DNA from 2 places in the Paenibacillus sp. G34 genome. Region 2 is predicted to be linked to the other one. Evidence: riboswitches for the same ligand, from Rfam matches in the RefSeq annotation. Region 2 holds a riboswitch; the other holds the start of a gene.
The links. Region 2 has a riboswitch for glycine ahead of sdaAB (L-serine ammonia-lyase, iron-sulfur-dependent subunit beta). Riboswitches for the same ligand answer to the same signal wherever they lie in the genome.

Region 1: it holds a riboswitch for glycine, as region 2 does, so the genes downstream of both, gcvT (glycine cleavage system aminomethyltransferase GcvT) here and sdaAB (L-serine ammonia-lyase, iron-sulfur-dependent subunit beta) in region 2, are expected to answer to the same signal.

The regions. Positions count from the first base shown of each region.
Region 1 is NZ_CM166469.1:4,818,954-4,834,461, reverse strand. Features, by position in the region: gene gcvPA (aminomethyl-transferring glycine dehydrogenase subunit GcvPA) at 1-783, opposite strand, end outside; gene gcvT (glycine cleavage system aminomethyltransferase GcvT) at 780-1,922, opposite strand; glycine riboswitch at 2,241-2,341, opposite strand; glycine riboswitch at 2,345-2,467, opposite strand; gene gcvH (glycine cleavage system protein GcvH) at 2,814-3,206, shown strand; gene AC1VYS_RS21890 (PTS mannitol transporter subunit IIBC) at 3,647-5,110, shown strand; gene AC1VYS_RS21885 (BglG family transcription antiterminator) at 5,178-7,286, shown strand; gene AC1VYS_RS21880 (PTS mannitol transporter subunit IIA) at 7,288-7,722, shown strand; gene AC1VYS_RS21875 (mannitol-1-phosphate 5-dehydrogenase) at 7,719-8,864, shown strand; gene AC1VYS_RS21870 (cysteine-rich CWC family protein) at 9,066-9,296, opposite strand; gene AC1VYS_RS21865 (endonuclease MutS2) at 9,477-11,528, opposite strand; gene AC1VYS_RS21860 (helix-turn-helix domain-containing protein) at 12,271-14,607, shown strand; gene AC1VYS_RS21855 (ABC transporter permease) at 14,901-15,508, shown strand, end outside.
Region 2 is NZ_CM166469.1:527,055-542,562, reverse strand. Features, by position in the region: gene AC1VYS_RS02580 (ABC transporter permease) at 1-592, opposite strand, end outside; gene AC1VYS_RS02575 (ABC transporter permease) at 594-1,310, opposite strand; gene AC1VYS_RS02570 (ABC transporter ATP-binding protein) at 1,307-2,221, opposite strand; gene AC1VYS_RS02565 (HAMP domain-containing sensor histidine kinase) at 2,332-3,813, opposite strand; gene AC1VYS_RS02560 (response regulator transcription factor) at 3,915-4,598, opposite strand; gene AC1VYS_RS02555 (alpha-glycosidase) at 4,999-6,753, shown strand; gene sdaAA (L-serine ammonia-lyase, iron-sulfur-dependent, subunit alpha) at 7,020-7,976, opposite strand; gene sdaAB (L-serine ammonia-lyase, iron-sulfur-dependent subunit beta) at 7,966-8,655, opposite strand; glycine riboswitch at 8,772-8,910, opposite strand; glycine riboswitch at 8,915-9,092, opposite strand; gene AC1VYS_RS02540 (LolA family protein) at 9,383-10,468, opposite strand; gene AC1VYS_RS02535 (sensor histidine kinase) at 10,465-11,979, opposite strand; gene AC1VYS_RS02530 (response regulator transcription factor) at 11,976-12,686, opposite strand; gene AC1VYS_RS02525 (hypothetical protein) at 13,138-13,434, opposite strand; gene AC1VYS_RS02520 (helix-turn-helix transcriptional regulator) at 13,431-13,637, opposite strand; gene pstB (phosphate ABC transporter ATP-binding protein PstB) at 13,974-14,729, opposite strand; gene pstA (phosphate ABC transporter permease PstA) at 14,743-15,508, opposite strand, start outside.

The DNA of each region.
Region 1 (15,508 bases), 2.2 Mb from region 2:
AACGATGTCGGCCCCCAGCTTGCCTGGGGCTTCCAGCAAACCGAGCGACAGCGGGTTGGCGCTCACCACGAGCAGTCCTTTGTGCGTGTGCACAAGGTCGGCGGCATGCTTTACATTTTCCACGGCACCAAAAAAGTTCGGGCTTTGAATCATAACCGCTGCGGTATCGTCTGAAATGGCTGCTTGCAGGGCATCCCAGTCTGTAACCCCATCTTTGTAACCAATCTCTACAATCTCAAGACTGAGGCCATGTGCGTACGCCTGCAACACCTGACGGGCTTCCGGGTGAACGGTGCGAGATACGATAAGCTGTTTGCGACGGGTAGCTGCGGCGGCAAGATTGCCTGCTTCCGCAAAGGCCGTTGCACCATCATACATACTCGCATTGGCTACTGCCATACCTGTCAACTCGCAAATATACGATTGAAATTCAAAGATAGCCTGCAATTCTCCTTGGCTGATCTCCGGCTGATAAGGGGTGTAGGCTGTATAGAACTCCGAACGGGAAATGACATGGTTGATGACCGAAGGGATGTGGTGGTCATAGATGCCTGCGCCGAGGAAGCTGGCATGTGTCTCAAAGTTAGCATTGGAGCCAGCCTGTTTCGACATGTGGCGAGTTAAGGCATATTCATCCAGTTTGGAGGAGACAGGCAACTCGCCCTGATAACGAATCTCCTGCGGGATATCTTTGAATAAATCTTCAAGCGTATCCACGCCGATCGTGGCCAGCATTGCGCTCTGGTCTTGTTCTGTCATGGGAATGTAGCGGTGCTTGCTCATGCTTGCTCAGCTCCTTGAGTAGGTGTCTTTGACGTACGTGTCCGTTTATGAAAAGGGGTCTTGACGACCTCGGCTTTCAGCTTTTTGCCACGGATCTCAATCTCCAGCGGAGTGCCTATTGCAGCATACTTGCTGTCAATTAGGGCGAGGCCCAGATTACGCTTCAAGGTTGGGGACTGTGTTCCGGTTGTCACTTCACCGATCTGAACGCCGTCCGCATAGATCGGGTAATGTGGCCGCGGTATGCCACGCTCCAGCACTTCGATGCCAATCAGCTTGCGGGCAGGACCGTCATTTTTTTGTTGCAACAAAGCTTCATGTCCGATAAAAGGTCCGGCATTTAATTTCACGAACATGCCAAGCCCTGCCTCCAGTGGAGAGATGGTGGGTGACAGCTCCTGACCGTACAAAGGCAACTTCGCTTCGAATCGCAGTGTATCACGCGCACCAAGTCCTGCTGGAACGAGGCCTACATCAGCACCGGCTTCCATCAGTCCGTTCCATACGAGGGCCGCCTGATCTGCTGCAACATACAATTCAAAACCATCTTCACCTGTATATCCAGTGCGCGACAGTAGCAACTTTACTCCGCATACCTCGGCATGCTGCACGAAGCGGAACGGTTCAATGGTGCTTGCGTCCACCTCTGAACCTGTGACCTTCGAGAGAATATCGACCGCCAAAGGGCCTTGTATCGCCAGCAACGCCGTTTGCTCGGAATCATTGGTCATGTTCACCCCAGGTATAATGTGCTCCTGCAACCATGCCCAGTCTTTGTCGATATTGGAGGCATTGACGACCAGCATGTAGTGTTGCTCCGCGAGTTTATAGATGAGCAGGTCATCCACCACACCGCCATCGGGGTAACACATCAGCGTGTATTGTGCCTGACCTGGTACAATTGTGGTCACATCGTTAGTCATCATGTGCTGTAAAAAGGCCTCCGCTTGTTCACCCGATACGGTGAATTCGCCCATATGGGATACATCGAACAGTCCGGCGCGCTCACGCACCGCTTCATGTTCCTTTTGAATACCACTAAACTGCACGGGGAGCTCCCAGCCGCCAAAATCAATGCAACGTACGCCTTCATATTGCGCATATAGGGGGAAGAGTGGTGTTCTTAACAAATCAGACATCCAATCACCTCGTTATGGCCTTTAGCGGGCCGAGTATAGAAACACGTTTTAAGAGCCGAGTCTTAATGCTTGGTTCGTTGTAATAAACAAAATATAAAAGCGATGAGATACTAAGTAAAGCTACATCCAAATTATCCAATTAGTTAATTCAAGTTCAATTCCGTCATAAAACAAGTACAGTCATAAGTAAGTTGATCAGTCATTTATAACAGACACGCTTTAGGTAGACGATTCGGTATCCTGCATTTCATTTTTTGGGAAAAAGGAAAAGGACAGGCCAAAGAACCGGCATGCCAAGTAGCACGCTGTATTCTTAGGCTCTGTCCCTTGTACCTGAGAGTTACCCCGCCGTTTATGTAGACAGGTTTCCCCTTGGGTGATCATAACGTCCGAACTGGACGATTAGATGCTCTCCAGAGTTGCGTCCTGTAAAAGTCCTTTTGCCTGAGAGATTCACCCCCGCTTGTCGGTGGTTTACTCCTTCGGCGCCGCCTCATGCACATCCCCAAACCGGGTGTACAGGCAATCTCTCCCTTTACATTCATCCGCGGTTCATACGTAGTCCAATTAACTTCAGTTTCTCTTCTCATTAAAACGTGAATACACTCCTGATGTCAAGAACAATATCATTAAAATAGTGTAAAATACGAATATTTTGTATTGTGAACGTATTAATGTTCGTGTATTTTAAAAGAGTACGCTTACTATTCTAATATTCACCATTATATGCAGAAAGAGTAGCGTAAGGTTACACATGTCGGGGTGTCGAAATTCATATAAATTGTGAGCTAACTTGACATTTGAATCTGAAATGTCATACGCTATTGTCTGGGAAAAAGGTGAAGGTCAAAGAACGCATGCACTCATTAATGAAAAGCGAGGCGGATATCGATGAGCGAATTGAGAAATGATTTCCTGTACAGTGAAGAGCACGAATGGGTGCAAACCGTAGGGGAGGATACCGTACGTATTGGCATTACCGAGTTCGCACAGCATCAGCTGGGTGACATTGTGTTTGTAGAATTGCCTGATCTTGAAGCAAGTGTAAAAGCAGAAGAGAGCATCGGTACGATTGAATCGGTCAAAACGGTGTCGGATCTGTTCTCACCCGTCAGCGGTACCATTATTGCAGTCAATGAAGCTTTGCAGGACTCGCCAGAACTGGTGAACAGCTCTCCTTATGAAGATGGCTGGATGATTGAAATCCGTGTCGATGGAGATATAACAGCTGCTTTAGCTACATTGTTGAATGCGGACGCATATCGTAAACATACGGAGGAGTAAACCAGGCTGATCACCGATTTTTTTGTACTTATGGACATATATATAATCACATATAAATAGATCATTTTATCTCCAAACCTGCGTGAGCTGTGAGCTTATGCAGGTTTTTTTGGTGTGTTTTTGGTGCATTTTGGAGAGTGCTCAAGCAGGAGTGACGTAGATTTCATGAATAAAAACAGTTCGAACCGACCAAGCTATTTTATTGCTTTGCATACTGTATATGAACAAAATCATACCCGGAATAATCCTTGTATATCAAGGGTTTGAGCATATATTCTTATTAAAAAACGATTACATAATCTAATGTTGTCATCATTATTCATGACGAGACTACGCTTTCATTTGATTGAACAGGAAAGGTTTCTCGCTTAGGATTACAGCAAGGGAAGAATGATACCCCTTTCATATTGATAATGACTTGATCCAAGGAGGATAAACCAATGAGTAATTTGGACCAAATGTCCAATTCTAAGGGTGGAATACGTGTAGGTGTACAACGTTTCGGACGGTTCTTGAGCGGCATGGTTATGCCGAATATGGGCGCATTTATTGCTTGGGGACTCATCACCGCGATGTTTATTAAAACAGGATGGTTCCCGAATGCGACGCTAGAACAACTCGTAGGTCCGATGATTAATTATTTGCTGCCACTCTTGATCGGTTACACCGGAGGTACGATGGTCCACGGTCAGCGTGGTGGTGTCGTTGGTGCGATTATGACCATCGGTGTGATTGTAGGTAGTGACATTCCAATGTTCCTCGGTGCAATGATTGCGGGACCGCTCGGAGCATGGGTCATCAAGAAGTTCGACAAATCCATTGAGGGTAAGATTAGAGCCGGGTTTGAGATGCTGGTCAACAACTTCTCGGCAGGAATCATCGGTGGAATTTTGGGCATTATCTCATTGCTCGGGATCGGGCCGGCAGTTGAAGCGATCAGCAAAGTATTATCTGCGGGTGTACAGGGTCTAATGAACCTCGGCTTATTGCCACTCGTCAATCTGATTATTGAACCCGGTAAAGTATTGTTCCTGAACAATGCCATTAACCACGGGATCTTAACACCAATTGCAACAGATCAGGCAAGAGAGCTGGGCCAATCCGTTCTTTACATGCTTGAGTCTAACCCGGGGCCGGGACTAGGTATTTTGCTTGCTTACTGTTTCTTCGGTCGTGGAATGGCGAAATCTTCTGCACCTGGTGCAGTGGTCATTCATTTCTTCGGCGGAATTCACGAAATTTACTTCCCGTACATTCTGATGAGACCGATTCTGATTCTGGCAGCTATTGCCGGCGGTGTCGCTGGTACGTTAACGTTCATGCTGACTGGAGCAGGACTGGTGTCCGCGCCGTCACCGGGTAGTATCATCGCATACTTCCTGTTGACACCAAAAGGTGGATACATCCCAATGCTCGCAGGGGTTATCGTCGCTGCAGTTGTTTCTTTCCTGATTGCCTCTCTGTTACTCAAAACGGGTAAACAGAAGGAAGAAGATCTGGAAGCGGCCTCCAGCCGAATGAAAGACATGAAGAGCCAAGGCAATACAGCAAATGCAGCCATTACGGCGGATAACGGTGAAGCAGACAGAGCAGCGGATATCGCAACATCGGCAGCTTCCAAGGCAAAAACAGATGTGAAAAAGATTGTTTTCTCCTGTGATGCGGGTATGGGTTCAAGTGCCATGGGTGCTTCGATTTTGCGCAAAAAAATGAAAGCTGAAGGAATTGACGTTGCCGTAACCAACACGGCGATCAGTGAAATTCCGCAAGATGCAGACGTTGTCATTACGCAAAAAACACTAACCGATCGTGCACGTACAGTGGCACCGAACGCAGAGCATATATCCATTGACAACTTCCTAAAAAGCCCGGAATACGATGCGCTTGTTGAACGTTTGAAATAAGCGGAGAGCAGACTGCGAACCAGCTTCAAACGAGGGCAGCCGTTTTCCCAGAGCCGGAGGCTGAGATATGAGTATTACTAAAAGACAACGTGAAATTGTGGAATTCCTGCTGGAACACCCCCATGAAGTCACGGCCGGCGAAATCGCCGTTGAAGTAAAAGTGAGTACCCGTACCGTGCATCGTGAGTTGCTGATGATTGAACAGTGGCTTGAACCGCTCGGTATGCGACTCGAAAAAAAGTCGGGAACCGGAATACGTATCGATTCCGGTTCAGATGACCTCAGCGCATTACGCCAGAAGCTGGAAGGTAATGAATATGTAGAGTTTACGCCGGAAGAGCGTAAGCTCTTCATGCTTTGCATCTTGCTGGATGAAGCCGAACCGGTCAAACTGCTCGCACTCGCCTCTGATCTGAAAGTGACGGTCTCGACGGTTACCACGGACTTGGATGATCTGGAGTCACGTATCCGGCAGGCAGGGTTGAAGCTTGTTCGAAGGCGAGGATATGGTGTCAAAATTACCGGAAGTGAAGCGATCCATCGCAGAGCCATTGCAGCGCTCGCTTTGGAAGTGCTGGATGAGTCGGATCTCTTTGGTAGGCAACCTGAACAAGGAGGCTCCATTGTTAATCAAAAATTGCTCAGAATGATCGGTCATAGCGATGTGCTTACCATTGAGAATGCATTATGGCAGCCGGATATCGAATGGCTCGAAAAAATTCCTGAACGGCAGTATATGAAACTGCTAATTCAGTTATCGGTAGCGGTTGTTCGCATTCGCAAAGGTTTTAATATGGGACGTTGTTCGTCAGGAATCAATACGACTGCAACTGAAGGTATATCAGCGGAGCAGCAGGAACAGCGAGTTCCTGTATTCATGGCTTCGCGTCTGTGCGGCGTTCTATACTCACAGCTTGGAGTCACCTTCTCGGAAGAAGAGAGGGCGTATTTTCATCAATTGCTTTCGGAGACAGAGCAGCAGATTCATTCTTCTCGTCTACTTCCGATTGATGATCTGATTCTCATGGACAGAGTGCATTCACTAACGGATCAGATGCAGGAAAGAACAGGTTATGCCTTTCATGAAGATCGTTTGCTTCGCGAAGGGTTAATTACACATATGGTACCTGTTATGGAACGGCTTGAAGGACATCAGCTAATCCGTAATCCGTTATTACAGCAGATTCGCAAGGATTATGACATCCTTTTTGAACAAGTTAAAAAGTCCGTGTTACAGGCATGGCCGGGAGCAGCAGTTCCAGATGAAGAGATCGGTTTTCTCGTGATGCATTTTGGTGCTTCTATTGAACGGCTACGAGCGTTAAAGCAGGAAATTCGGGCGATTGTTGTATGTAACAGTGGCATTGGTTCCTCGCGCATGCTGTCCAGCAGGTTGTCCAAGGAATTTCCGGAAATCCAGATTATAGACAGTGTCTCCTGGTACGAAGCGGCCCGAATGCCAGCCGAGGAATATGATCTGGTGTTATCCACCGTCGATTTGCCAATGGAGGAAGATCAGTATTACAAGGTCAGTCCACTGCTTACAGCAGAGGAAAGTGAAAGTCTGCGGCATTTTATCAAAACAACAACGTTACAGCGGCAACATCGTAAACCCCGTGACAAGGGGAATGAGAACACGAATCATAACAACGCCGACCCGGATGGAATGGAAGCAACCTTGCTCGAAATTGTGCGCATTATCGGTAAGTTTCAGGTACATGCCATGGACAACGCTCATCTTGATTTTGCCCAAAGTGTGCTTGGGATGTGTAAAGTGGCACATCGAACAGGTGTATTGAAAAACCCGGAAGAGGTTGCCAAACTGCTGGAGGTTCGTGAGTCGATGGGAAGTCAGAAGATTCCCGGAACTCAGTTGGCTCTTTTCCATACACGGAGCGAAAGCATCTATAAGCCCTCCATTAGTCTTTTTCAACTTGAGAAACCTTTGCTTCCGACAGCGGAAGACCCGGAAGGTGTCAGCTATGTGCTGCTGATGCTTGGGCCAAAAGAGTTGTCCAAGGAAAGTCTGGAGGTTCTCAGTGAGATTAGTGCGCTGTTGCTGCAAGAAGAGATGATTGCACTGCTAAGTAAGGGGAATCGGGATGAGATTATTCATTACCTGTCCCGTGAGCTGGTTGGATTTTATCGCAGTAAAAATGAAATTGGAGGTCTATAACATGAGTATGTTAACAACAGATAAAGTCATCATGAACGCGACGGCTCAAGATAAATACGAAGCTATTCGCATGGCGGGACAGATTTTGAAGGATGCAGGCCATATCAGTTCGGATTATATTGACAAAATGATTGAGCGTGAGGAGATCGTATCCACCTATGTGGGCAATGGACTGGCTATTCCGCATGGCACGAAAGAATCCAAAGCGTTTATTCTCTCCACCGGAATCTCGGTGATTCAGTTCCCGCAGGGGGTTGATTTTGGAGAAGAAAAAGCATATATGGTCATTGGTATCGCGGCACAAGGCGGCGAACATATGGAGATTCTGACGAGCATCGCGGTGATCTGTGCCGAAGAAGAGAATATGGAAGCACTGCGTTATGCGAAAACGGCTGAGGAAGTAATCACCATCCTAGAAAGTGAAATGGAACTATGAAGGCCCTCCACTTTGGCGCAGGTAACATCGGACGTGGATTTATTGGCTTGATTCTGTCCCGTGCCGGATATCAAGTGACATTCTCGGATGTGAATCAGGAATTGGTCAATGTTCTTCGGAAGCGCGGTGAGTATACCGTGGAGCTTGCCAATGAGAGTAAAGATCAGGAAACGGTTACCGGAGTAACGGCCATTGATGGACGAGAGTTGCAGCAAGTTGCTGAAGCGGTGGCAGAAGCTGATTTGGTTACTACTGCGGTGGGCGTAGGTGTGCTGAAGTATATTGCGCCAGGAATCGCCGAAGGTCTGGAGCTAAGACGACGTGCAGGTTCTGTGCAAAAACCTCTGCATATTATCGCTTGTGAAAATGCCATCGGTGGAAGCTCCCAGCTGAAAGAGCATGTGTATGCTTTGCTGGATGAAAAGGCTCGCGCTTTTGCTGATGAATATGTTTACTTTCCAAATTCGGCCGTAGACCGGATTGTACCGATTCAAAATCATGCAGATCCGCTGCATGTACAGGTGGAACCTTTTTATGAATGGATTGTGGATCGCTCCGAGATGGCGCCTGCGTTTAAACCGATGGATGGCGTCGTTTACGTGGATGATCTGGAACCGTATATCGAGCGCAAATTGTTTACTGTTAATACAGGACACTGCGTTGCGGCATATATCGGTTATGTGCACGGGTATGATACGATCCAGCAGGCGATTGCGGATGAAAAAGTAAAATCTGTGGTATACGGTGCAATGCAGGAAACGGGTCAGGTGTTAGTGAAACGCTTTGGCTTCAACCCGGAGGAGCATGAGCAGTATATTGTGAAAATATTGGGGCGGTTTGTTAATCCCTATCTGACCGATGAGGTAACCCGTGTGGGGCGCTCGCCGCTGCGCAAGCTCTCCCCGAATGATCGGCTCGTTCGTCCGGCACTTCTGGCGCATGCGGACCATATGACGGTGACCCATCTGGCTATGGGCATGGCGGCGGCCTGCAAGTTTGATGTGTCTGATGATCCAGAGGCTGTTGAATTGCAAAGCATGATTCGTGAGAAAGGCGTCGCGGCTGCGCTGTCACACTATACCACTATGGATGAGGAACATCCGGTCCTGGTGGAAGCGGTGAAGCAGTACCATCATATGTAATCGGTTAGTATAACAGTAATCGAAGTGAAGTCTGGCAAAGTGTAATAACGAACTTAAGTATCAAATATAAAGAAACCATCCCTTCAAATGAATGATGCAGTTCCATTTGAGAAGGAATGGTTTCTTTTATTTTTTGATCCTAGTTAACAATCAGCTCTTCATACCGCTTATAGCGAATAAGAGCTGGTTATAGCAAAATAGTTACTCATGCTCACGTGCATAGTTCTCCAAACATTGCTGACAAATGCATGACTTGCCGCGCTGCTCGGCTGGAATACGCTCAAACACACCTTCGGGAAAGGAAGCATGGCCGCACCAGCATTCCGAATGTGGTTTACCCGCGGCGTAGGCACATGCATTGCGTTCACCGCAAAGTGGACACATAAGCACATTGACCGTTTTTCTGGTAGTGCTATCCTGCTGATTAAACATCGACTAGGCCTCCTCTTCAGTGTTTTTAAGTCGGGCGGTGGCTATCTATTGATCTCAGTATAACAAATCCAACAGGTATATACCGCACCTTTTAGAGTAATGACTGGTTCAAATTGCAGAGCAGCTTATCGATTTAAATGGAGATTACGCACAGGTTCTTGGTTGTCAGAGTGTGACTTTTCATTCTTTTGGTGGAAGCTCAATTTGTAATCCTTCTACATGTTTACGCCCCATCAATTTGCGTTTTTTACGGTTTTCTTTGCTTTCCAGCACAATATCTAAATCGTAATTACTTGGATACAACTCATCAGCAGAGATGTGCAGGCGCAGACGTTTCTTATGAATTTTTAGTTTGTGTCCCTGAATCATGACCTCAATCTGTCCTCGATTATCCTCTTCCTCGCTTACAATGCCTGCCTGATCCAGATAGGCGACATAGACACGGTCTCCTTTACGAAAAGCACGTAATGGTTCTGGTGGCGGATCGGCGACGGGAGCCTCAGCGTTTGAAGAGATAGCCTCACCCTCACTTGCGACGGCCTCATGTGCACCCTGTTCCATAGATTCAGTGTGTTCCATAGAAACAGGCACGGTAGTATGAAATAGACCCTCTGTTTGTGATTGCGGTTCTTTTGCAACAACCTGCTTCATGTCCTTTGTAATAGCTTCATTTACTACAGATTTGGAACGATCGATAATATGCTTGGGCATGCCCAGTTTGAGCGCGATGGAATAAGCATAACTTTCACCGGCTTCCCCGATTCGAAGTCGATACAGAGGCTGGAGAGATAAGGTGTCAAACTCCATACGTGCATTCTCAAACCCAGGTGTGGCTGAAGCAAAATGTTTAATTTCCCCAAAATGTGTTGTAGCCACAACGGTTGATCCGCAGCGATGCAATTCCTCCAGCATAGCTATGGAGAGTCCGACCCCTTCTCCAGGATCTGTGCCTGAAGCCATCTCGTCAATAAGCACAAGCGTGGAAGGATTTGCCTGCTCCAGAATGGTAATCATATTCCGAATATGTGCCGAGAACGTGCTAAGTGCCTGTTCAAGACTCTGACCATCGCCGATATCCACTGCGATTTGTTCATATACAGCCATCTCACCTCCCTCACGCACAGGAACAAGTAGTCCGGATTGCATCATCAGCGTTAATAGCCCAAGTGTCTTGAGTGCGACGGTTTTGCCGCCTGTGTTCGGGCCTGTAATGATGAGGGACGAATAAGTGTATCCGATGGAAAAATCAAGCGGGACCATGGACGGCCCCATCAGCGGATGTCTCGCTCGTTGCAGGTTAACTTTACCGTTGCTGTTAACGCGCACGGATTGTCCGTCAATAGCTACTGCATATTTTGCTTTGGCAAATAGAAAGTCCAAGACACCAACGGTTTCCGTATTTAAGGCAATCTCTCGGCTGTAAGATTCGGTCAGATCAGTCAAATCGCCAAGAATTTTCATCTCTTCCCTGGATTCCTCTGCCTGTAATGAAGTAAGTTCCATCTGCAGGCCTGTCAGTTCGGCAGGTTCGATATAGACGGTTTGGCCGCTCCCCGATTCGTCGAGTACGCTGCCTCTGACGTGTTTGCGGAATTCTTTTTTGATGGGCAGCACGGTTCTCCCGTTTCGCTGACTCACGACTTGCTCCTGCATGATCGAACGGTGTTTGCTAACCAGGGAATCCAGCTTGCGTTTCATACGTTCCTCGTTCACGCTCATTTTTTTTCGGATGCGAACGAGTTCCTTACTAGCCTGATCCTGAATGCGACCACTGTGGATACAGCGTTCGATTTCGCTTCGCAAGGATTCCATCAGGATCATGGAGGATGCATAACGGCTAACGATCGGAGCAACGCCGGATTTGCTATCCATATACTTCATTAGTTGTGCGCAGCTGCGGAGAAACTGAGCAAGATGGGTGAAGTCACGTTCACTGAACAGATACCCGGTACCGAGCAGGTCGATGATGGTCTCCATTCCTTCCAGCGAAGGAATAGGCACACTCGCTCCGAAACGGACAAGAGCGGTCGCTTCTGCAGTTTCGTCCAGGCGCATCTGAATCAGATGTGCATCAGTCATTGGTTTGAGTTCCCGGGCATAACGTTTGCCGAGATAGGATAGGGCGCAGTCTGCAATGTTTTTCTGAATATGATGGAAGCCAAGACTGGTTAGGGTTTGTTCATTTGAACTCTTGATATTTGCTGTCGTGCTAACGTCATTATTGTTGTTCATGTTTAAATCTCTCCTTCATGTAAAATGTTTTTGTTGTGCTTATATAAATTGAGCTATTCATTTACACGGAAACGAAGAGGACAGAAAAGACCTGAAGAAGCGGAGCGTTCACCTAAAAGCTTTCTGCAAGAAAGCTGCATCGGAAGCATACGCTGATCGTCAGATTTTATCCTTTCTAGAAGGGAATCAAGAAAATCTGGGGATAACAGCGATTGGAAGGTTATTCTGTCATCGGAGTGCATGTGTGAATAATCTTTAGATCAATTTATATAGTCAAAAATATTCCTCATGGAAAACACAAAAAGGGCGGAGAATGAACAAACGTCATTCTCCGCCCTGAACGTATGGGAAAGCAAAGTCCAATAAGGGTCTGTACAAAAAAATCCGCGCTGAACACAGCGCGGAAATAGACCCGGACATAGGCAATCCCGGAGGCGATGTTTGATTCCGCTGTTCTTAACTAAGTACAGGGATATGGCGCATCATGAAGCACACCTATGCTATAACGGCAAAAGTGTCATTTAGAGGCCAAACTCCTGAATATGAAACTTGATTAGTTAAGAACGCTCACCGACATCAAAATCTCTCCTTCGACCTGAGGAATATACAAGTAATATAAACTGGAAATCAATTCAAGTCAACAAATCTGAATAAAGATGTGGACTTGATTATGAATGGGTTTTAAAATAACAATAGTAATTTAATCCAATGTAAGCGATTTTATAAAAGGGAGATGCTCTTCTTGCCTAAATATTTACTGCGTCTGCTCTGCTTTACGATGATTCTTGGGGCCTTGCCGGTCATTGTGATTGGTTCCGTCTCGTATACGATTGCTTCCCGTGATATTGAACAGAAAGTGCGCGAGAGTAATCTTCAGATACTACATCAGACTCAGATGCGAGTGGAACAGGTATTACGAAGTTTACAGCTGTCCTCAATCCAATATGTCAATTCACCTTTGGTGCTGAGGGCAATGAAGCAACCGCTGAATAGCAGCGAATTTCAGGAAATTCGTGATCTGACATCCGGATTTAACAATCTTCAGGCGGTCACAAGTATTGATCAGGCTTACCTTGTAAATTTGGAGCAGGATTGGGTCGTATCGATGCGTTCATTTGGCAAAATCAATGATTTCAGCATTCGAGACCGGATCGGAACTTATCTTACATACACCAACAGTTTGTTTTGGGTAACTCAAAATAAAAGTTCATCGAAAGAGAGCGTACCTGTATCTGCGGGCATGGGTGAGGCTTTAACGGAACAGGCCCCTAGCTTGATCTCTTCGGATAATGTAGTCAGCATGGTTTTTAAAATTCCGATGGTTCCTACAAATGTGAAACCGAAAGGATTCCTTGTCATTGATATTGCGGATGCAGAGCTAAGCAGTTTTTTGAGCCGGAATCCCAATTCAGGTGATTTGTACGTTCTGGATAAAGACCAGAAGTACTTTCTGAATGACACGAATTATGGAAATAAATACGATCTGCTCAACCAAGATATTCAGGAGAAGGTTCAGACAACGGGGGAAGCGCAAGGATTTTACAGTGCAGAAGTGGAGGGCAAACCCGTAGCTGTCAGCTACAGGCAGTCTCCGCTAAACGGCTGGTTATACGTATCGGTCGTGTCGCTCGGACAGATTACAGCCCAGTCGCAAAAGATCGCAGTGGTAACCGGAGTGGCCACGTTAATTATGTTGTTGGTGACAGGACTTGTAGCGATATACGGCAGCAGGCGTATGTACTCCCCAATCTCTAGACTGCTGCAATTTACAAAAGGTCTGGATTCGCCGCTTCCTCCAGCAGGACGCCGTCAGGATGAATTTATCTATATTGAGGAACGCTTGTCCACCCTGTTCAGTTCGGAGAAAACGATGCGTGAGCAGATGAAGGGGCAGCATGTGCATCTTCAGGAATTTTTTATGACCAAGCTGCTGACAGGCAAAATATCGGAAGAGGATTTCAGATATCAGGGCGAATTGTATGATTTCCCGACCGGGTGGTCACATCTGGGCGTACTGATGCTTCAGATTGATACGCTTGAAGGCACGAGATATGAGGAGCAGGATCGGGATCTATTGCTATTTGCGGTCAATAATATGGTAGGTGAGTTATTGCCCTCCGAAATACGTTTTACACCGGTCATGCTCGATGATGCGCAGGTTACCGTGCTTGCTTCTGAACTGAGCGATGAGGTGCAGCTTAAGGAATGGATGCATACACAGGCCGATTGGATTCGTGAACGGATCGTAACCTATCTGAATCTGCCTGTAAGCATTGGTATTAGCCGGGCTTATTCGAGCATTGGAGATACGCCTAGAGCGTATCAGGAGAGCAGGGAAGCTTTGCAGGGCAGAGTCAGCTTGGGCAGCCGTATTATTTTACACTATGAGGATATTCAACCAAGAGGGCAGATGGAGGCCGCGCTCTATACACAGTTGCGCATGATTGAAGATCAATTAGCTTCAGCGCTCAAACAGGGGGATGAAGAGAAAACAGATTTTTATTTTACACAATATTTAGGATTACTGGCGGACAAAAAACTTCATTTCAGTGAGTATCCGGTTATTATGGTGCAATTATTGTCACGGGGTTACCAACTTGTACAGGAGCAGGGCGGAGATGTGGCAGAAGTGCTGGGTGAGAAAGCATCAATGGCCTATTTGCTCAAGCTGTCTACATTGGATGAGATGACGAGTTGGTTCCGCAAGCGATTATTCCTGCCTGTGATTCGTTTCTGGAAGGAACAAGAGGAATCACAATATATGAATATCGCCCGCCGGATGATTCGACTGATCGAGGAACGGTATGATCGGGACTTATCGCTGGAGGCTTGTGCCGAGGAATTGAACTTTCATCCTGTCTATCTAAGCCGGGTCTTCAAGAAGGAAGCGGGCGTTAATTTTACCGAATATCTTGCAGAGTACCGCATGGAAAAAGCCAAAACATGGCTACAGACGACGGATCTGAAAATATCGGAAATCGCCGAAAAATTAAATTACACGAACCCGACAGCTTTTATCCGTACATTTCGCAAAATAACAGGAACAACTCCCGGCAAGTACAGGGAGCAGCAACGTTAGAGAACAAGGCCTGCTCTGCCCGCCATGGCAGGCAGGCTTTTGGCGTTTAATCTAACATTTTTAGAACCCTTTAACAGCATATATGCCAAAGTTAAACCAGGAACATATAGGTTGAAAGTAGTTCATTTCGTGTCTGACCAGCAATTCCAATAACGCTGTAACCCTTGATACATAAGGAAAAACAAGAGGCTAAAACGAGACGATAGCCAGCGATTCGATTATCCGCCACAATGGAGACATGAATTCAGGAAGTGATCTTTTGTAATCGTTTCCAACGTGGGGAGGAAGACACTATGAAAGCCGAAACGGCGGCTCGGACACGGCCCGCTACCCGCAGTGACAAAAACCTGCTGTGGAGGGACATCATCAAAAACCGGTGGCTGTACATTATGCTGATTCCGGGAGTGCTTTACTTTGTTATCTTCAAATACATACCGATGTATGGCATTACGATGGCTTTTCAGGATTACACGCCGTACAAAGGCATTCTGGGAAGCGATTGGGTAGGATTCAAGCACTTCCAGCGTTTCTTTGGTGAACCGCAGTTCTGGACATTATTTAGAAATACATTTTTGCTTGCGATTTACAATCTGGTTTTCTTTTTTCCATTGCCGATCGTACTGGCTTTGATGATGAATGAGGTTCGGCGTGAGCGATTCAAACGTTTTGTACAGACATTGGTTTACGTTCCCCATTTTGTTTCTTGGGTTGTTGTGGTTGGTGTGTTCTACATGCTGTTTACGACAGAAGGTGGTGCAATCAACGAACTGCTCTATAACCTCACGGGACAAAAAATTGCTTTCCTGCTTGAACCAGGATGGTTCCGTACGATGATTGTAGGACAATCCATCTGGAAAGAGGTAGGCTGGGGCACCATTATCTTCCTGGCTGCACTCTCTGG
Region 2 (15,508 bases):
GCTGTGCCCATGGATAATATGGGCCGTATGTTGCGGAGTTTGCAACCAGAATGTTAGGTATCGTGAGCGCGAAGTTCAAGGCAAGCGGCGCGGCGAAGCTGCTCCAGACCAGGGACACAAACATCTGTAATGCCGCCAGCGGGATACATGCCAGAAGTCCAAGCAGCATTTTGCTCACAAGGAATTCCCAAGGCACCGGTGATGCCATCCCATGAATCAACCCTGTCAATACGATGCTTCCCAATAAAAGCAACTGTGTAAATGCCAAGAGCAGTAACACAATTGTGAATTTACCTAAATACACACCTGTACGTGTAAGTGGCAGAACCAAGAGCTGTTTCCATCCACCTCCCGCATGTTCAAAGCGACATACAAATGAGGTGAACACACCTGTCAGCATTGGCAACAAAAGCATACCGTGAATCATCACCATCGCTGACATCAATGCAATCCAATCACCCGATGGGGAAGAGAGCAGACCGATGAGCAGTGCGATTAAAGGACTGATCAGGACCAAAAGCGAGATTGGCGATTTGGCCATTTTCAAACGTTCCGCTGATAAGATACGAAGATAGGTTGTCGCAAAATTCATATCAGGCCACATCCTTCCGGCTGAAGTGCATCATGCCTGTCAGCAGAATGATGATGCCTAAACCTGCACCCATTCCTGCGTACAGATACGCGTTAGGGGCACTCCACGCCATCTGTGCCCAAGCCAGTGGGAATTGGGGAGAGATGCTGAGAGAGAACATACCGGTGATGGCAAGAATAATACCAAATGTAACCGGTAGCGCCTGATTTTTGGATACCAGCGTAAACCATAACTCAATAGATAACACCGGCAGTGCACCAGCAAGCGGCATAAGCCCCAGCTTCAGTGCCTGTGTCCAAGGAATTTCTTTGGCATCGAAACCAAGCACAAGCCCAAGTCCAACAACACCCACGGTTAACAATAAACATGAGATCATTAGCAGCACACAAGCCAGCAGAAACTTTGCAAGATAGACAGCTGGTCTTTGAATCGGCATGGCCAGAAGTTGCTTCCACGACCCCTGTTCATGCTCTATTCCGGCGATCATCGAACTTAAAATGGTTGCGCCCAGCATTAAAGCGAGCGGCACAAAAACAACCACGTTACCCAGCAGACCTCCCCACAAATTGTCCGCATACTGCTCTTTCAGATAATCCAGTCGCAATCCGAAATTTAGTGCCTGCATTGCTGTTAATCCAATCGGGGCCAAAAACACCAGAAACCAGATGCCTTTGCCACGAATTTTAAGCCAGTCGGCCGATAATGCACGTCCTGTCATAGGGAAGCCCCCTCGCCAATGACACGCATGAAGAGATCCTCCAAAGACTGTCTCTGTTCTTCAACCCGGTATACATCATGATCCTGTTCAATCAAACGGCGTACCAGTAGCGCCACTGCGCTGTTATCCATATAGGGAAAGGTAAGCTCCGCACCCTGTCTCTGACCAAATTGTCCCTGCTCACGAGCAAGCTTCATGGCTGCCTCCGGTTCCGATACCGTGAGCCTGATCGAGCTGCCTGTCTGACTGTGCAGACTCGCCATCGTATCCTGCATCACCATTTTGCCATCTCGTATGATGCCGACACGGCTCGCCATCTGCTCCACTTCACTCAGCAAGTGACTGGATACAAGAACGGTAATGCCATGCTCCAGCGGCATGCGTTTGATGAGCTCTCGAATCTCCTGAATACCTGCCGGGTCGAGTCCGTTTGTTGGCTCATCCAGAATAAGTAGCTCCGGGTCGCCTAATAGTGCACTGGCAATACCCAGACGCTGTTTCATCCCGAGAGAGTATCCTTTTACGGCGCGTTTAGCATCTTTCGTCAGATCAACAATGGATAGCACTTCGGCAATTCTTGATTTCGGCACATTGATAATACGACGCAACACTTCAAGATTCTCTACCGCATTCAGATGTCCATAATAGGAAGGGTACTCCACTAGAGAACCTACGCGACGTAAAATATCCATGCGTTCCTTCCGAATATCTTTGTCGAAAACCCGGATGACACCTTTGGTCGGTTTGATCAATCCAAGAAGCATACGGATCGTTGTTGTTTTGCCGGCCCCGTTGGGACCAAGGAAGCCGTAGATATCTCCCTTTTTAATATGAAGGTCAAGTTCACGAACCGCAGCACGGTCCTTGTATGTTTTCCATAAATTCGCTGTTTGAATAATATTTTCACTCACCATTAATCACCTCGGAACTATCGTAACCCTCCAAGGTTAAAGCAAGCGTACGTCCAAGTTTAAGTTTAGTTTAAAAAGAGAAATCTCTGCTGCCTGCGGCTTAAAGTTCCTTAAAGCTCCAGTTCGTCATCTTTTCCGCTGTACAGATAGGTTCGGACACCGCTATCCGAGCTATCCACTCGCTTCCGTAGCCCCATCTCCCGAATCAACAGATCTACAATAGACAAGCCAAGTCCTGTGCCTTTGGTACCTGAATCCGGCTGAATCCCTGGCCCGTGATCCTCGATCACTATGGCAGTTTGGCCTTGTATCTGCTCGGTGGATATGCGAATAAACTTGCCGCTCGCCGCATGACGAACTACATTTTGGAACAGATTATCCAGCACACGTCTTAAGCCTTGCTCATCTACATCCCAAATTAACGGGGTTTCCGGCAGATCGATATCGATATCGAACTCCTCTTTCTCCCACACCGGGTACCAGGAGGCTGCAGCTTCTCTAATCATCCGCAGCACATCTCTCCGCTCCAGCTTTAATGTATACCTTCCACTAGCCAGCAGATTAAAAGAGAGCATGTTATCAATCAATTCCCCGAGATCTTGCATTTTGCCTTCCATACGGCTCAGCGCATGAACACCTTGTTCGCTGAGGATTTCTTTGTTCAGTGCATGCATATGTCCTCGAATTACTGTGAGTGGTGTTCTCAGGTCATGAGACAATCCGGCAACCAACCGTTTACGTAGCTGCTCTTCTTCCCGCTCACGCCGGCGGCTGCCCGTTAACTGCTGAACCATCTGGTTAAAAGATTCCTCCAAATGTCCAATCTCATCCGACCTCCGAACATCTACAGGAAGCGGTATACCCTCCTTACTCGGAGTGACCATTGCTGACTGCAAATGAATCAGCCTTTTGCGGATTTTAGCGAAGAATAGAACGGACATAATGATAAAGATCATAAATACAATCAGCATAACCGCCCCAAAATAGACGAACTCGAGTAGCCCGTTACTGGAGGAATTCTGGAGCATGTTACGAGGGATTTCAATGACCATAAACCCTTGCCCCTTATTTACATTCCCTCCACCAATAAAAGCAACAACGGTTAGAGGATCGCGAAAATTTGCTTTTTTCATGAACTCCACCGTGTGATTGGCGGTCCATATTGCAGGAATCCGGGTCTCTTCCGTCTTGCCGGTTGGCAAAAGCCATTTCAACAAAACATCTGTACTTGGAGCCTCCGGCTCCCCCGATGTGGTGTCCAGAGGTTTGGATGACCTCGACTTCGACATTTCCGTCTCTTCTCCACCAAGCACCATTGTCGTTCGGCCTGTTGCATCTACACGATACATGGCAGATTTGGGGTACTTCTTCTGTAGCTCTTTCATTCGGGCTTTAATCATTGAATCAGATGCTCCATCCAGCTTTTTAGACTCAATGGCCCACAGGCTGGTGATTTGATCAGAGTTACCATACGGCGCATCTTCAACAGGATTTACATGATTGATAATTACAACGAAAACCGTAGCTACCACAGGAACCACAACAGGTACAAACAGTACAGCAGCCAATATCAGAAGCATATATCTGGACATCAGAGATCGTCCAAACTTTATTTTGGGCCGCATAGGCCGCCCCTTGTTGCTTTCTCTGTTTTGTTCAGACTTTCTGGCCTTCCGTTCTTTCACCCACTTGATCATGGCTTCTTCACGCGATAACCCACACCGCGCACGGTCTGAATAATAACCGGATTCGCTGGATCAAGCTCAAGCTTCTCGCGCAAATGCCGGATATGCACCATTAACGTTTTGTCTCCGTCCAGATATGGCTCGTTCCAGACCGCTTCATAAATCTGTTCTTTGGTACGGATCATGCCCATATGCCGGAGCAAATAAGCGAAGATGTGGAACTGTTTGCCTGATAGTATAATCTCTTCTCCCGTCTGCTCATTAACGATCCGGTTATCTTGCTCATAGATCGACAGATGATCAAGTGTAAGAACAGCTTCACTGGATACCACCGTGCCTGCCTTCCGCAGCTGAACCTCGATCCGCGCAGCAAGCTCGTCCGGATGGAACGGTTTGGTCACATAATCATCGGCAAAATCAAGCCCATGCAACTTGTCATCAATGGATGTTCTGGCCGAGAGCATGACGATGGGCACAGCAGGATGTTCTTTTTTCAAACGTTGCCCTACCGTAAAACCGTCAAGTCCCGGCAACATAACATCTAATATGACCAGAGAACAGTCTAACGCAGCCTCAGCGGCGCCTTCACCACTCCCAAGCCAGACGACCTCATAGCCACGCTCCTCCAGATCCTCCCTCACCCATGTTGCAATTTCCGTATCATCCTCAATGTATAACAGTTTAGTTTTCATCTATGTACTCGTTTCCTTTCCATCCTCTTGGGTTAATGATATATCTGGGCAAAGTTGCTTATCTGTATTGATTTTAATTTTGATATTGTGACTTTAATTTCGAAGTAGAGACGCTTCCTCGCCAGATTAAATGTAAGCCCAGCTGCACAAGCTACAATGTCTGAATGTCCGTTAACTTGGCTCGATAGACATCTCAAATTGACTCGTTTGGAGCCAGCCCTCTCTTTTTATACCATTATTATAACGCAATTTTTATACCTTCATTATAACGCAATCTGCAGTCACGTAGTATGAGGCCACATGTTTCAATAGTTACGATCTACATATTCTACGCACTTCCTGAATGTCTGATATTTTTAACTTTTCATACTTCACTTACATCTGATGGGAGGAATTTCACATGCTGCTCGAAGCTATATTTCATCAACCCAAACGGAACTGGGCTTACGCCTATGATCAGGATACCATCCGCCTGCGTCTGCGTGCCAAAAAGAATGATCTCACCGAGGTGTATGCTCTGACAGGAGACAAATATGCATGGGAAGAAACCCGAGATATGGTTCCTTTGTCCAAACTCACGTCAGACTCTATGTTTGACTACTACGAAGGGGAAGTGAAACCGCCGTATCATCGATTGAAGTATGCCTTTTTGCTCAAAAGTGGCAATGAACAGATCTGGATGACCGAGACGGACTTCCAGGAAGAAGAGCCGGGTGATCCGGGCCGCATGTTCCAGTTCCCTTATATTCATGCCGGAGCTGTTTTTACACCCCCAGCGTGGGTAAAAGATGCCGTGTTTTATCAGATTTTTCCCGAGCGATTCGCAAATGGCGACGCTTCAATTAATCCCAAGGAAATCGAACCTTGGGGCGGCGAACCTACGCCTTTCAACTTCTTTGGCGGTGATCTACAAGGTGTGATCAATCATCTCGATTACCTCAGTGAACTAGGTATCAACGCAATCTACTTTACTCCGATCTTCGAGGCTACAACCAATCATAAATATGATACCGAAGACTATCTTCGTGTAGACCGTCATTTCGGTGATGCAGATACAGTGAAACGTTTGGTGAAGCTTTGTCATGAGCGTGGCATTCGTGTACTGCTCGATGCGGTGTTCAATCATTCAGGCAAAACGTTCGCCCCATTCCTCGACGTGCAAAAATATGGTTCCGATTCCAAATACAAAGACTGGTTCCATGTGCATGAATTCCCGCTGGACGTGAAGGATGGCATTCCGACCTATGAGACATTCGGCTTTGAAGCCCATATGCCTAAGCTGAATACGGAGAATCCCGATGTGAAGGCATACTTGCTGGAGGTAGCCGAATATTGGATTAAAGAAGTAGGCACCGACGGCTGGCGCCTCGATGTAGCCGATGAAGTGGATGATGCCTTCTGGCGGGATTTCAGACGTGTCGTCAAGGCAGCCAACCCGGACGCCTACATTCTGGGCGAGATATGGAACGAATCTTCTGCCTGGTTGCAGGGTGATCAGTTCGATGCCGCGATGAACTACCCCTTTACCGCAGCCGTAAATTCTTTCTTTGTGGAAGACAAGATGCACGCCGAACAATTTGCCCATGCCATTGGTCGCCAGTTATCCCGCTATCCGCTCCAGGCAAGCGAGGTGGCGTTTAACCTACTGGATAGTCACGATACACCTCGCCTGCTTACGCTATGCGAAGGGGATCAACGCAAGATGAGACTTGCTGCCTTGTTCCAATTCACTTACATGGGGACACCCTGCATCTATTATGGTGACGAGATTGGCCTCGACGGTGAACATGATCCGGGATGCCGTAAATGCATGGAATGGGATGAAACGAAGCAAGATCGGGAGTTACTCGGCTTTTATCAGAAGTTGATTGCTCTACGTCATGCCCATCCTGCACTGCGTGCAGAAGGCACGGTTCGTTTCCTGCAAGCTCAGGCAGGTGGCAGTCAGATTGTGATGGAACGCCAAAGTGCAGATGAGCGCGTTCTGGTTCTGTTCAACCGTTCGGAGGAAACCGCCATCGTTGAACTGGATGCAGGAAGCCAGCCTTGGACTGAGCTGTTTGAAGGTAATCATCGCACAGCTCTAGACAATGGCGTGCTTGCAATCGAACTGCCTGCCTACGGCTATGCAGTTATGTGCACCGAAGTAGAGTAGAGCAAGGTGCATTGCAAAGGTCTGAAATAAAAACGTCTACCTCGCCTTTTGGACTGTTGATAGAAGATAAATAGCTTGGCTCATCTTTGATCCCAAACCAAACTAAATTAAAACAAGCGTTCTGCGAACCTGAGCTATTCAGGTTGAAGGACGCTTGTATATTGTAATTTATTCGTGTTATATGGTGTAACGACCCCATTATCTACTTTCACTAGTCGATAAACACCCCGAATCAATGCCTGATCCCATGATCCGGCAAGCTCTTATTACTTCTCATCCATTTCTGGTTGTACTCCTGATGCTGCTGAATGTGTTTCTGATGTCTCTTCCGGCTCCGCCCGCTTCGCCTTAGGTTTGGCCAGCTTCTCCATCATCTTGCGGCCTGTAGGTGTCTGGGCCAGCCCTCCTTGCGCTGTCTCGCGGTGGCGGCTTGGCATGGCACTGCCCACCTCTAGCATAACGTCGATAACTTCGTCCGACGGAATGGCACTGCGCACCCCAGCGAGCGCCATATCAGCCGCAGCCAGTGCAGTAACGGCTCCGAGTCCGTTGCGCACGATACAAGGAATCTCTACAAGGCCGGCAACTGGATCGCAGATAAGGCCTAATGTATTTTTCAAAGCCAATCCCACTGCATGCACGACCTGCTCCGGTGTTCCTCCACGAAGTTCGACCATCGCACCGGCAGCCATGCCAATCGCAGACCCGACTTCTGCCTGGCAACCACCCTCGGCACCAGAGATAAACGAATTGTTGGCAATCACGTATCCGATGGCTCCGGCGCAGAACAATCCATTCACCAAATGTTCATCCGTCCAACCGAAGCGTTCCTGTGAGCTAATAAACACCCCCGGAATGATGCCACAAGATCCTGCCGTCGGCGTAGCCACAATACGTCCCATGGAGGCATTCACTTCCGATACACACAGTGCATAGGCCATAGCAAGGGCAGAAGCATCACCAGAGCATGTCTCGCCTTGGCGAATGTATTCGGCCATCTTTTTCCCGTCTCCGCCTGTCAGTCCGCTACGTGAGGTTGTATCTTCTGTAAGTCCTTTATGAACGGCTTCCTTCATCACCTGATAGTACTCCGACATCTGCTTCACCACGTCAGCTTCCGGTGTATTCGTCTCCTGTACCTGCTCTTCAATCATCAGCTGTGCAATTGTTTTGGACTCCGCAGTACAGATGGTATTCAATTCATGCAAATGTTTAAATCGCATTCGGATCCCCCCCTCGCTTTAGATCAATCACACGAATGTTCAGCACATGATCCAGTGAACGCAATTTATTCAAAATCTCTTCACTTGGAGGAGCATCCATCTCCATTGCAGTAAGAGCTTCACCGTCACGAGCTTTCCTATCTACTTGCATATACCCGATGTTCACTCCAGAGGAGCTGATTGCCGAGGTTACGGATGCCAGAACACCTGCTTTATCCGCATGACGCAAAACAAGTGTTGGAAACTCCCCGCTGATCTGTACACGAAAATCATTCAGTGCATGGACAGACACGCTACCGCCACCGATAGACGCGCCTATTAATGAGCATTCCCGTTCGCCGTGCCACAATTCAATCTTAACTGTGTTTGGGTGAGGAGCTGGCAGACCACTGGTGTAAAATTCAACTTCCATACCTGCTTCAACTGCAAACTGTTCTGCATCTGGTATACGCGGATCATCCGTAACGTAGCCCAGCAAACCTCCGATTAGAGCCAGATCGGTGCCGTGTCCCTGATAGGTATCTGCAAATGAGCCGTATAATGTAAGCCGAGCTCGTTCCGGAGTGCATCCCAGCCACTGCCGCGCAATTCGGCCCAGTCTTGCAGCCCCTGCTGTATGTGAACTGGATGGCCCCGTCATAGAAGGACCAATAATTGAAAAAACATCTTTAAATCGCACCTTATAACCCTCCAATTGGTTTCGTCATCGTTCTCCAGACAAGAAGACCACCATTATGTTCCTGATTTACTGAATGATGACATGAAAAAAGGACAGAAGAAGGCCACTCGCCCTCTCTCTGTCCTTGATACCTGAGAGTTTCATGATCGCAGCACCGGGCAGAACAAGATCAAGTACATTCACATACGAGTCTGTTCAGCGTGCTAACCCATCATATTCCCCTTGGGTGGCGCTTCTTTCGCGCACTCTCCAGAGTTGCGTCCAACGACGGTACGTTTACCTGAGAGATTAACAGTTATGCCGGGTGCATAACCACTTGCTCCTTCGGTGCCTTAAGCGGACCTACTAAAGTACGTTTTCGCAGCATCTCTACAATGCAACATACTGATCTGTACCGTACTTATTCAGCCCACTTAGGTCTCTCCCGCTCGTTATCATTCGCTGTATTCTGTTCATTCATTATAAAAGTTAATCATTCTGGCATGTATTCAATCATATACAGCGTAATATGCCGCACTGTATATGTCAACAAAAGTGACGTAATCATACGGACCTGTATTGTAAGATCTCTGGATAGCGGAAAATAACGATTCAACAGGATTGCCAAGGCAGGTTATACCTGGGAAATAAAGATTTATATTTTCTACATCTATCTCTATAATTTCTATATTTATATGCATCCTCTGATCGTAATGTTCAGCGTTCCCGCACTCGCATATTAGTCACCTTACTTCGAAAACTGTAGAGATTCAGCCCACGACTGTAGTTTTTCTTCTGTCCATGTTTCATTCTCTCCCATGACCGAATAACGAAGACCATCCTCACTCCACGACAAGTTCCGAATTATAGACATGTATGAACCTTCTGTATCACGAATGTTAACTTTCTTTTCCTCTGGAAGCAGCTTTTCATCTACGTTTTCCTCTGGTGCTTTAAATATGGTCATGCTGAGTTCTGGTTTGTTATCCTTCACATAGTATAACGTTACCTCATCCCGGCTATGTTCACCCATGGAAGAAGTCATCTCGATTCTCGATAATTGCAGATCTTCCTCCGCGTATTGTAAGAATGGCTTTCCTAGGGCCTTCTCGGCTTCTTCCATTGTAATCACTTTGTTATTCATTACATCATTCATTTTTTTCACTTCAACGTCTGCGGGAATGTCCAATGTAAATGTCTGATCCGTGAACTCAGGATTATAATCAATTACGTCATACAGAATCTCGGATTTGGTATCGCCATACGTACTGGTCGCTTTAACGACCGTCCATTTCTTGGGATCTATCCAATACTGGGATGACATCAACAATGAATTTCCCTCCTTAGGAGTCAATTCGATATGCATTACTTCACGATTTTGAAGTTTTTCTTGCCCCAGCATCTTCACGTTGTGAGTATCACGCATTCGTTCCAGTTGATCTAGCAGCATTTGCTTCTGCGTTGGGTTAGGTTCTTGCTGGAGCGCTGATGAGTCCATCGAAAATGCAGTTTTTGCCTCTTTTTCATAGAGCAGAATCTCAGGCCCGCTGTGAACCGCATAGCTTACATTCCCACCGTCCTCTGTTTCAATCCGCTTTTGTCCTGTTTTTCCGTCCACCCATTCTTTCACTTGTATCGTGTTTGTAATCTGCTCATCTGTCCACATCTTCAATACACCTTCTGCGTAGTAGGATGCTTGCTCCGACTCGGCAGTAATAATTTTATCAATCATGTCGTCTCCTGACATGCCAAGCAGTTCCTTTTCGGAACAACCCGCAAACAGTGAACCTGCGATCAAGGCTACTCCTAGTACTTTCCATCCACTTTTAATCACAATCCTTCATCCTCCTTCGTTAATATCTCTGAAAAATCATCGTTTCCTAGTTCCGGCAATCGGCATACTGCTACAGTTCCATAATGTTCCGAGGACCACATTCGCATATCTCCCCCATGCTTCAAAGCAATCCTTCTCGCTATGCTCAGTCCTAATCCAGAGCCCCCTGCATAGCCTTGTCTCTCCTGATTGTGATATTGAACGTAAGGCTCAAAAATCCGTTCCAGCTGTTCTGGCGGAATTGCCGGACCTTCATTTTGCACCAAAATTATAGTTGCCCCGATTCTATACGTATTAAGCTCCGTTCTTTGTGACAGATTGATCCACTCAGGTAACTCCTTTGATGAATCAATGATTGCAAGCCCAATTCTGCCGCTCGGTGGAGTATAACGAAGTGCGTTATGCACTAGATTATCGGTCAGACGCATCAATGATTCAGGGTGAATTCGGTAGAAGCGATTGGTACGTACAGACATCTGTATGGTGTGGTTTTTACGTTCCGCAAGTTCACCATAACTGCCAAGCAGCATTTCGAAAAACTCTTCCCCTTCTACCTCCACCATAGCCAGCTCCGAATCATCGGAGCCTAACGCTGTGTACATCTCGAGCTCTCCAATCATCTGTTTCATACGGCCAACATTCCTGGCAATCACCTCTTTGTACTCCTGTCTTTCCAATTGTTCAGAACGTACATCCATACTAAGCGCTTCTGCATAGGCACTGATGGACATCAGCGGTGTCTTTAAGTCGTGAGACAGAGATGCCACAATCATCTCTTTTTCCTTTTGTTGCTTCTCCACTTCCATTTGCGTTTGTCTTATGGTTTGTTGCATTGCATCAAACTGCTTTAACAACATCCCCATCTCATCATGACGTGTGTGACCACTTGTACCTTCTGGTTCCTCTCCACGGGCAAAGGTATGCATTCGATTCATCAACATCTTCATGGGATAGAAAAGCTTGCGTGATAATAACCACAGCACCGTGCCGTACAACAAAACAAAGAATAATACTGCTCCGCTAACGACCCATGTTGTTCGAATCGAGATACCATCCAGCCAATCTTGCCGCAGCATCGTTATTTCATAAATACCAACCAGTTCACCTTGATGCCATACCGGCTTTTTCAGCGAAAACGTGCGGTGACGAATCTGCAGATTGTACAGGTTTCGGTATAGTTCGGAAGTTCTCACAGTGTATCCGCTCGTTGTCCACGCATCCCCTCCAGAAGTAAACACACGAATACCTGAAGGCAAATAAAGATTAAAACTTATTTGTTTATTCGCAAGCTTAGGGAGGTTATGATGACGCTCGGGATCCTGTAATTCGTAAAGGGTTGGATCATTCAACACCTGCTCGATGGGGGAGAGACGTTCGGATAATTCTACATATTCCTTTACAGATCGCTGGTTCTCGTAATAGTTATATAGGGAAAATAATGCCCAGCCTGCTGCAATGGGCAACAACATGACAATCAAAAACGCAAGCATCAGCCAGTATTTCAGCTTCATTTGACCTGTTCTCCGATAAAGCGATAACCGCTCCCCCACACAGTTTCTATCCAGCGCGGCTGATGCGGCTCGTCACTCAACTTGGCTCGTAAGCTTTTTATATGCACGGTAACTGTGCCAGAATTCTCCTCTGCTGGCTGACCCCAGACATGTTCATAAATCTCAGTTTTGGTGAACACCCTGCCTTGATTTGAAGCCAGCAGCATGAGCAGCGCCCTTTCTTTTCCTGTTAATTGCAGATCGGTATCATTCAACCTCACCTGCTGATTCACTGGATGTATGGACAACCCGTCATTGTACAGCTGAAGAACCGAAGGCAATGGGCTGCCTAGATACCTGCGGTATCTGCTCAGATGAGCTTCAACTCGCGCTGTGAGTTCTGCCAGACTGAAGGGTTTCGTGATATAATCATCCGCACCCAAACCAAGTCCTTTGAGTTTGCTTTCCTCCTGTGTACGTGCGCTCATGATTAACACCGGAACATCACTGATTAACCTGACATGTTTACAGACCGTAAATCCATCCATCTCCGGCAGCATCAGATCGAGCAGGACAAGCTGATATTCTCCATTTCTAAAATCTTCCCAGCTCTCCAGTCCGCTTGATGCCCAAGTCACTGCATACCCTTCACGACGCAGATGGTCTAATAGTATACGGGCAATTTCCGGATCATCCTCCACGAGCAGTATGTTATCCGTATCTGTCATTGCGCTTTCATCCTCCCATGACTAAAGTGTAGCGAAAAATACATATGATTCTGCAAAGTTTATACTTTCTTTATAATTATGGATACACTATGTGCACGCGTTCCCAAGTTCTTACTAAGAACAAAAAGAGCTTCCTGAACCTCAGGACGCCCGGCAGTCTATGTTTAATTCATGAACAAGTCCTACTCCGCCTCCAGACCAGCGACATTGGTAAGTCAGCACCATATCACTGATTTGATTTACCCACCTTGAGATATACTTCTTTATTAATCGATGAGTTTTCATTATCAAACATGCCCCTTACTATCTGGAAAATCCCCCCTTCCTTATACGTGGTCCCCAATCGATAAAGCACCAATTGGTTAATTAACACTCCGTTACGTCTCAGGTTAACGTTTAAAGCCAATGCTCCAGAGTGTCGATACAACCAAGCATTGATACTCCTCTCTTTTTATTTTTTTGAAATCACGGCTGCCATGCTTAGTGAGAACACAAACAAAAGTAGGTACAACCAGACATGTCTGATTTCCAGTACCTCTTTCCCTAAAAGTGTGAGAACGGCCAGAGCAATTACACCCAGAGAGCCAAAGACACTCGAAATACTTAAAGAAGTTTTAAAAAATCTTAGCTTAACTCGTTCATCCGCATAAGGTATTCCCGTCTTTACTTGCTTCCTACGCTTGATAATATAAGGCATAGCTGCTGCAATGACAAAAGCAATTACCATTAAGACGTACTCCATTTTCATAACTCATCATCCCCTCTAAAAAATATTTCCTCAATCGACTTCTCAAAATAATCAGCAATTCTGAATGATAATTCTAAACTTGGATTGAATTTGTTGTTTTCAATTGCGATGATGGTCTGCCTAGTTACATGAAGGATTTTGGCTAATTCTTCTTGAGTAAGGCCGCTTTCTTTTCTTAATTTTTGTACATTGTTCAAAATCACCGGTAACAATCATCCTTATAAAGTAAAGTTTTGTATACATTAACATTAATCTACATCATCCAAAATGTAAAGTTTTATATACTTTTTTTTATCGTATATGGTTTTTACCTCAAAAGCTAAGCTGTAAACACACGAAAAATAGTGAATAGTTGACGGTAATAAATATCCGTAGGCGTTCTAATAAAAATCCACGAAAAGAGTCAAAATCATAGATGCTGGAGTGGGAACTCCTCACCGAACTGGTGAAATTCGTACAACGAAAAAAAGCATGATCCCTGAACACTTTCGTGCCCAAAATCATGCTCTAATTGAATATATCGCTGTAGTTGTTCCACTTTAACCGAAACGACCCATAATATATTCCTGCGTCAGACGATTGTCCGGGTTGGTAAAAATGTGTTCCGTCTCACCGTGTTCAATCAGACTACCGAGATAAAAATAAGCCGTATAATCCGAGATGCGCGCTGCCTGCTGCATGTTATGGGTAACAATAACGATGCGTAGCTCCTGCTTCAACTCCGAAATCAATTCCTCGACCTTACCCGTAGATACCGGATCAAGGGCAGATGCCGGCTCATCGAGCAATAGAATCTGCGGGTCAACGGACAATGCTCGCGCGATACAAAGACGCTGCTGCTGACCACCTGATAGTGCCAGGGCCGATTCATGCAGTCTGTCCTTTACTTCATCCCAAAGTGCTGCGCGGCGTAAGCTTTTTTCCACAATCTCATCCAGTGCTTTCTTACTCTTCGTACCGCGGTAGCGGGGGCCAAATGCGATATTGTTGTAGATGGACTTATGAAAAGGGTTTGGCTTCTGCCACACCATGCCGATTTTCTGACGAAGTTTAATTACATCCGTACCCGGTTCGTTGAGGTCATTGCCATCCATCCAGATGTGTCCCTGTGTACGTGAGCCCGCAATCTCATCATTCATCCGGTTCAACGAACGGAGAAACGTGGATTTACCGCAACCGGACGGCCCAATCAGGGCCGTTACACTGGCTTCGGGGAAAGTCAGACTGATCTGTTTCACAGCCTGAAAATGTCCATAATATATGCTTAACTGTTCCGTACCAAAAGGTATGGCCATGTGGATTTCCTCCTTATTTCGAAGCTGTCATACGTCGGTACACAACCCGGCCGATCCAGCGTGCGCTCAGATTGAATGCCAGTACCAGAATAACTAGCACGGCAGAAGCACCTGCTGCAATTTCTTTGGAATCTGGTCCGATGCCTTCACTGTTGACTTTCCAGATGTGCACGGCCAGTGTTTCCGCAGGACGAAGCGGATTAATCGGTGATCTTGGACTTGTCGGATTCCAGTCCGTAAAGTCCAGCGGTGGACTACTCATACCCGCAGTGAACATCAGGGCCGCAGCTTCACCGAAAATCCGGCCGGAGGCCAGAATCGTACCTGTGATCAAGCTTGGCAGTGCCACAGGCAGCAAAATCGACGTGATGATCTTCCATTTGGACAAACCAAGAGCGAGTCCAGCTTCCTTCTGCTCTTTGGGAACAGCCCGGAAAGCTTGCTCCGTCGTCCGAACCATCAGCGGCAGGTTGAATATTGCCAGTGCCATCGCACCCGATAAGAGAGAGAATCCAAGGCCGAACGTATTGACGATCAGCAATAGTCCGAACAAACCGATAACGATGGAAGGGAATGATGACAACACTTCGACAACCAGACGGATAAAACTTGTAATTCGACCTGGCTTGGCGTATTCCGCCATATAGATACCTCCGCCCCAACCGAGCGGGATCGTAATGATCAACGTTAGTACAAGCAAAAAGATAGAGTTAAAGAGCTGCGGCCCTATACCGCCGCCGCCTTTGAGCAATTGCGGTGCACTTGTCAGGAAGTTCCAG